2 linked regions of the Youhaiella tibetensis genome follow. The protein of the gene in region 1 interacts with the protein of each later gene in a pairwise test. Links are inferred from orthologs where the notes say so. Each region holds a gene or a part of one and is shown on either strand. Other genes may lie near its edges.

The links. Proteins that work in one complex are often made in the same cells at the same time.
Region 2: the proteins of dnaN (region 1) and dnaQ interact in binary tests that used the Escherichia coli proteins (3 or more experiments, as listed by UniProt). The link is inferred for Youhaiella tibetensis from one-to-one orthologs.

What each region holds. Positions count from the first base shown.
Region 1 is NZ_CP041690.1:706-4,332, forward strand. The notes cover bases 150-3,089. They hold dnaN (DNA polymerase III subunit beta), read left to right. Parts: upstream 150-1,030; coding sequence 1,031-2,149; downstream 2,150-3,089. Other genes in these bases: dnaA (chromosomal replication initiator protein DnaA), read left to right, coding at 150-895; recF (DNA replication/repair protein RecF), read left to right, coding at 2,168-3,089. In the rest of the region: more of dnaA, read left to right, coding at 1-149; more of recF, read left to right, coding at 3,090-3,283; gyrB (DNA topoisomerase (ATP-hydrolyzing) subunit B), read left to right, coding at 3,383-3,627. UniProt on the Escherichia coli protein: Confers DNA tethering and processivity to DNA polymerases and other proteins. Acts as a clamp, forming a ring around DNA (a reaction catalyzed by the clamp-loading complex) which diffuses in an ATP-independent manner freely and bidirectionally along dsDNA.
Region 2 is NZ_CP041690.1:4,293,941-4,297,560, forward strand. The notes cover bases 217-3,149. They hold dnaQ (DNA polymerase III subunit epsilon), read left to right. Parts: upstream 217-1,288; coding sequence 1,289-2,011; downstream 2,012-3,149. Other genes in these bases: FNA67_RS21065 (shikimate dehydrogenase), read left to right, coding at 217-703; coaE (dephospho-CoA kinase), read left to right, coding at 705-1,292; hslU (ATP-dependent protease ATPase subunit HslU), read right to left, coding at 2,118-3,149. Also shown: more of FNA67_RS21065, read left to right, coding at 1-216; more of hslU, read right to left, coding at 3,150-3,425; FNA67_RS21085 (GNAT family N-acetyltransferase), read right to left, coding at 3,422-3,620. UniProt on the Escherichia coli protein: DNA polymerase III is a complex, multichain enzyme responsible for most of the replicative synthesis in bacteria. The epsilon subunit contain the editing function and is a proofreading 3'-5' exonuclease.

The DNA.
Region 1 (3,627 bases):
TGGCCTGGGCAAGTCGCACCTGCTCAATGCCATCGCCTGGGCGGCTGGCGCCAACGAGCCGGGCCGCAACATCGTCTATCTGACGGCCGACCATTTCATGTACCACTTCATCACCGCCGTGCAGCGCCAGTCCGCGCTCGGTTTCAAGGAGTGGCTCCGTCGCGTCGACCTGCTCCTGATCGATGACATGCAATTCCTTCAGGGCAAGTCCGCCACCGAATTCGGCCATACGCTCGGAGCGCTGCTGACCGGCGCCAAGCAGGTGGTCGTGGCCGGCGACGCCGCCCCACGCGACCTCGAAATGCTCGATGAGCGCGTCCGTTCGCGCCTCTCGGGTGGTCTGGTCGTTCCGATCATGACCTTCGATGGCGATCTGCGCCGCTCCATCGTCATGAAGCGCGCCGAACAGGCTGCGGCCCGCTTTGCCGGCGTCACCTTCCCGCCCGCCGTCATCGATTATGTCGCCCGCGTCGTCGTTTCCCATGGCCGCGACCTCGATGGCGCCGTCAACCGCCTCGTCGCTGCCAACCAGCTTACCGGCGAGCCCATCACGGTGGCTCTTGCCGAAAAGACGCTGGCCGACCTCATCCGGGCCCGCGAGGCCCGCCGGGTGCGCATCGAGGACATCCTGCGCATCGTCTCGCGTCACTATAAGGTGCCGCGCAACGACCTGCTTTCCTCGCGCCGCTCGCGCGACGTCGTCCGTCCGCGCCAGATCGCCATGTACCTGGCCAAGTCGCTCACCTCGCGCTCCCTGCCCGAGATTGGCCGCCGCTTTGGCGGGCGCGACCACACCACCGTCCTTCACTCGGTCCGCAAGGTCGAGCAGATGATGAAGGACGATGGTGATCTCTGCCAGGAAATCGAACTCTTGAAGCGCATGCTCGAAGAGTGAAGAACGGTGCAAGACGGGCCGGTTTTTCCGCCCCGACTCTTGCCTTTTCGCCCCCCTTGCGCAAAGGTTCGAGGCCCCGGTTCGCCGGGGCTTTTGCTGTCCCGCGAGAGGGCAGGTCAATAGGGGTATGGTGTCATGCTGGTAACGCTCGAACGCAATCATCTGCTTAAATCGCTCGGTCACGTGCACCGGGTGGTGGAGCGGCGCAACACCTATCCGATCTTGGCCAACGTCCTGCTCAAGGCCACGCCCGAAGGCCTCGACCTGCGCGCCACCGACCTCGATATCGAAGTCACCGAGACCGTGCCCGCCATGGTCGGCACGCCTGGCACCACCACGGTTCCGGCCCACACCCTTTACGAAATCGTCCGCAAGCTCGCCGACGGCGCTGAAGTGCGGCTCGAGACTTCGGGGGCCGAGCAGATGCTCCTGACCTCCGGTCGCTCGCGCTTCCATCTGGCCTGCATCTCGCCCGACAGCTTCCCCGACCTCAAGTCGGGCACTTTCGCCCATTCCTTCTCGATCCCTGCCGCGACCCTGCGCGAGTTGATCGAGCGCACCCAGTTCGCCATCTCCAACGAGGAGACGCGCTACTATCTCAACGGCATTTACCTCCACACGCTGGAGGTCAACGGCCACCCGACCCTGCGCGCCGTCGCCACCGACGGGCACCGCATGGCGCGCGCCGAGACCGATGCGCCGGCCGGCGCCGCCGGCATGCCGGGCGTCATCGTGCCCAAGAAGACCGTGGGTGAAGTCCAGAAGCTTCTCGACGGCGCCGAAGGCGACGTGGCCGTGGAAGTCTCGGACACCAAGATCCGCTTCACGCTCGGCGGCGTGGTGCTGCTCTCCAAGCTGATCGAGGGAACCTTCCCCGATTACGATCGCGTCACGCCTAAGAACAATGACAAGGAAATGAACGTCGACCGCGCCGCCTTCGCCACCGCCGTCGATCGCGTTTCCACCATCGCCTCCGAGCGCGGCGGCAAGGCCGTCAAGCTCTCGCTCAACCAGGGCCAGCTCGAGCTCTCGGTCACCAATCCCGACCACGGCACCGCTTCGGAGGAACTGCCGGTCGAGTTCGAGACCGACAATTTCGAGATCGGCTTCAACGCCCGCTATCTCCTCGACATCGTCGGCCAGATCCGCTCGGACAACGCCGTCTTCCTCTTCAACGATGCCGGCTCTCCGACGCTCGTGCGTGAGGAAGGCGAAGCCAAGGCGCTTTACGTCCTCATGCCGATGCGCGTCTAAGGGCAACGCGCCGGGTTCATGCGCTACATCTCCCGCCTTCGCCTCACCGCCTTCCGCAACTACGCGTCGGCGGCGCTGGACCTCGATTCGCGCCACGTGGTGCTGATCGGGCCGAACGGGGCCGGCAAGACGAACCTCCTCGAAGCCATATCGATGCTCTCGCCGGGCCGGGGCCTGCGGCGGGCGCCCTTCGAAAGCCTCGCCAGCCAGGGCAGCGACCTGCCCTGGGCGGTGGCGGCGACGGTCGAGACCGATAACGGTCCGGTCGATATCGGCACCGGCGCCAGTCCCGGCGATGGCCCGCGGCGCGTGCGCATCAATGGCGCCAACGCCCGCAGCGTCGAGGACATGAGCGCCTACCTGCGCCTCCTCTGGCTGACCCCGGCCATGGACGGCCTCTTCTCGGGTCCTGCCAGCGATCGCCGACGCTTCCTCGACCGGCTGGTCACCACTCTCATCCCTGGTCATTCGGCCGCCGTCTCCGACTTCGACAAGGCCATGCGCCAGCGTAACCGCCTTCTCGAAGAGAACGCCGATCCGCTCTGGATTGCAGCCGTCGAGGCGCAGATGGCCGAAGGCGCCGCGGCCATCCATTTCGCCCGCGCCGATAGTCTGGGGCACCTCCAGGCGCTGATCGGAGAAAGCGTCGACGACGGGTCCTTCCCCAAGGCGACGCTGGCGCTGACCCCGCTCTTCGAGGATGGCAGTGAGCCGGGGTCATCAAGCGCGCTCGAAGCCGCCCTCAAGGCGGCCTGGCAGCGCTCCCGCGCCCTTGATCGCGCCGCCGGACGCACCACATTAGGACCTCACCGCGTCGATCTCGAAGTCTTCCATGCGCAAAAGCAGATGCCAGCCGCTCTCGGCTCGACCGGCGAGCAGAAGGCGCTTCTCATCGGGCTGGTCCTGGCTCAGGCCAAGCTCGTCTCGCGCATGACCGGCATCACCCCGTTCCTGCTGCTCGACGAGATCGCCGCACATCTCGATTCCGGCCGTCGCGCCTCGCTTTTCGCCGCGTTCGACAGCCTCGGGACCCAGTGCTTCATGACGGGAACGGACCCGGTCCTCTTCGAAGCCCTCGGTCCTCGCGCCCAGGTCGTCGCCGTCAAGGACGGCAGGCTTGCACCCAGTCCGTAATCCCCTCCAAAACCGGCCAAAATCGGCCATTTTGCTTGGGGATAAGCACCCCATCCGCTAGAAACGGATAACTCCCAAAATTTCCTGATTCGGGATCCCATGACCGACGAAACCAACCACGATTCCTCCGAGTACGGCGCCGACTCCATCAAGGTCCTCAAGGGCCTGGATGCGGTGCGCAAGCGCCCGGGCATGTATATCGGGGATACCGACGACGGTTCGGGCCTGCATCACATGGTCTACGAGGCTGTCGATAACGCCATCGACGAGGCTCTGGCCGGTCACGCTGACCTGGTGACGGTGATCCTCAATGCCGATGGCTCGGCGTCCATCATCGACAATGG
Region 2 (3,620 bases), 4.3 Mb from region 1 along the record:
GCTGCCCGATTTCATCGTCGCCTTGCGCGCCGGGGCGTTCGCCGGCGGCAATGTCACCATTCCCCACAAGGAAACGGTGTTCGCGCTCTGCGACGAGGTCGATCCGCTGGCCCGCCGCATCGGGGCGGTCAACACGCTGGTGTCCCGCCAGGGCAAGGTCCGGGGCACCAATACCGACTATCTCGGGTTTCTCGGCAATCTCGACCAGGAGGCACCCGGCTGGGACGGAGCGCGCGAACTGGCCATCGTGCTCGGGGCCGGCGGGGCGGCGCGCGCCATCCTGGTGGCGCTGGCCGAACGCGGCTTTTCGCGCATCGCCATCCTCAACCGCACGGCGGACAAGGCGCGGGCGCTGGCGGACGAAATGGGCCCGCAGTTTTCGGGCCACGCCCTCTCCGGGTTCGCCGACCTGGCGCCCCGGGCGAGTCTTCTCGTCAACACTTCCTCCATCGGCATGCATGGCAGCCGGTTCGAGGACCTGCCCCTCGACGCCCTGCCTGACACGGCGCTGGTGACCGATATCGTTTATACCCCGCTCCAAACCCCGCTGCTGGCCGAGGCGCGCGCAAGGAAATTGCGCACCGTCGACGGGCTTGGCATGCTGTTGCACCAGGCTGTCCCCGGATTCGAGGCCTGGTTCGGAACGCGCCCCGAGGTCACCGCCCAATTGCGGGAGAGGATCGAAGCGACGCTGGAGCATTGACGTGCTGCGCCTGGGACTGACCGGCTCGATCGCCACGGGAAAATCGACGACCCTGAGGGCCTTCGCGGACCTCGGCGTGCCGGTGTTTTCCTCCGACGAAGCGGTTCACGAGCTCTATCGCGGCGAAGCGGTGCCCCCGGTCGAGCGCCTGTTTCCCGGCGTCGCCCGCGATGGCATCATCGACCGGACGGAATTGAGTCGCCGCCTCCTCGCCGAACCCGCGCGCCTGGCGGAGCTCGAAGCGGTCGTTCACCCGCTTGTGCGCGCCAGGATGAGCCAGTTCCTTGATCTGGCGGAGCGAAACGGTGCAAAGCTGGCGGTGGTCGATATTCCGCTGCTCTACGAGACCGGGTTCGACTATGGCCTCGACAAGGTCGCGGTCACCTGGTGCGATCCGGCCATCCAGCGCGAACGGGCGCTGCGGCGGCCGGCAATGACCGTGGATAAGCTCGATGCCATCCTTGCCCGGCAGATGCCCCAGGACGAAAAGAAGAAGCGCGCCGACTACCTCTTCGACACCGGTCGCCCGGTCGAGGCGGTACGGGCGGAAGTCAGAACTCTGGTTGAAAAGCTGAACGCGGGTCAATGAAGCGCGAGATCGTCCTCGATACCGAAACCACGGGCCTCGATCCCCTCAACGGCGACCGGATCGTCGAAATCGGCTGTGTCGAGCTCATCAACCACCTGCCGACCGGCAAGCACCTGCACCTCTACATCAACCCGCAGCGCTCGATGCCAGAAGAGGCTTTTCGCGTGCACGGCCTCTCCGAGGAGTTCCTCTCGGACAAGCCGCTATTCGCCCAGGTGGCGCAGGAATTCTCCGATTTCATCGGCGATGCGACCCTGGTCATCCACAACGCCGCCTTCGATATCGGCTTCCTCAATGCCGAGCTGCAGCGCGCCGGCCGGGCGGCGCTGACCAATCAGGTCATCGACACGGTGATGGTGGCGCGCAACGTCTTCCCGGGCGCGCGCGTGAGCCTGGATGCCCTCTGCAAGACCTTCGGCATCGACAATTCCAAGCGCGTGCTGCACGGGGCGTTGCTCGACAGCGAGATCCTGGCCGAGGTCTATCTCGAACTCATCGGTGGTCGCCAGGTCGGGTTCGAGCTGGTGGCCGAAAGCCGCGTCGAGATTTCGGCCACCAGCGCCGGCCCGGTGGCCGCCGCCCAGCGCCCGACGCCCCTGCCCTCGCGCATCAGCGAGGCCGAGCGTCTGGCCCACGAGGCTTTCATCGCCGCCATGGGCCCCGATTCGCTCTGGGCGAAATATGCCGAAAAGGACAGCCCGGAAGCGGCCGTGGCGTGAGGACGGGTCAGAACCGTCGCGCGTGATTTCGCCACCCTTGTGCCCTCCCCGCGAACGGGGGAGGGACTGAGGGAGGTGGGCCCCAGGCGCGGGCAAGGCTTTGCCCCTAGAGCACGAACTTGGAGAGGTCGGTGTCCTGGGCGAGGGAGCCGATCTTGCCGGCCACATAGGCCTTGTCGATCGTGATGGTCTCCCCGTCCTTGTCGGGCGCGTCGAACGAGATTTCCTCGACCAGACGTTCCATCACCGTCTGCAGGCGCCGCGCCCCGATATTCTCGACCGTGGCGTTGACGTGGACGGCGGCCTCCGCGATGGCGTCGATCGCATCGGCCGTGAAGTCGAGCTTGACCCCTTCGGTGCCGAGCAGGGCCACATACTGCTTGATGAGGCTGGCTTCGGTATCGCTCAGGATGCGCACGAAATCGTCATGGGTCAGCGCCTTGAGCTCCACCCGGATCGGCAGGCGGCCCTGGAGTTCGGGCAGGAGGTCCGAGGGCTTGGCCACATGGAAGGCGCCCGAGGCGATGAAGAGGATATGGTCGGTCTGCACCGGGCCATACTTGGTCGAAACGGTCGTCCCTTCGATAAGCGGCAGCAGGTCCCGCTGCACGCCTTCGCGCGAGACGTCCGCGCCGCCGCGCGCGCCCGAGGAGGCGATCTTGTCGATCTCGTCGATGAAGACGATGCCGTGGTTCTCGACCAGGTCGATGGCTTCGGTCTTGAGCTGGTCCTGGTCGAGAAGCTTGTCGGCTTCCTCGGCCATGAGCACGTCATAGCTCTCCTTGACCTTGAGCTTGCGCTTGACCGAGCGCTGCCCGAGCTTACCGAGCATGTCCGAAAGGTTGATCATGCCGACATTGCCGTTCGGCATGCCGGGGATCTCGAACATGCCCCCGCCCTGGGGCGCGGCCACCTCGATCTCGATTTCCTTGTCGTCCAGCTCGTTGTCGCGCAGCTTCTTGCGGAAGCTCTCGCGGGTCGAGTGCGAGGCGGACGAGCCCACCAGCGCATCGAGCACGCGCTCCTCCGCATTCTGGTGCGCCTGGGCCTGCACTTCCCCGCGCCGCTTGTCGCGCAGCAGCGTGATGCCGGCCTCGACCAGGTCGCGCACGATCTGCTCGACGTCGCGGCCGACATAGCCGACCTCGGTGAACTTGGTGGCTTCCACCTTGACGAACGGCGCCTGGGCGAGTCGGGCGAGGCGGCGCGAGATCTCGGTCTTGCCGACGCCGGTCGGCCCGATCATCAGGATGTTCTTGGGCGTCACCTCGCGCCGCAGCTCGGGGGAGAGCTGCTGGCGGCGCCAGCGGTTGCGCAGGGCAACGGCCACGGCGCGCTTGGCGTCGGCCTGGCCCACGATATTGCGGTCGAGCTCGGAAACGATCTCGCGCGGGGAAAAATTGGTTGCACTCATTGTACTTCTCCAGGTGCCTTATCAAGGAAGCGCACCATCAGGTGTTCGTCGACATAGCGACCGTTCACGTTGAGGGACCGGGGTTCGGTGCCATAGATTTCGAACCCTGCCCTTTCATAGAGCCGGATGGCCGGCCGGTTGTGGGCGCCTACGCCCAGATGCACTTGCAGCACCTCGCCGCGGGCCTCGTCGAGC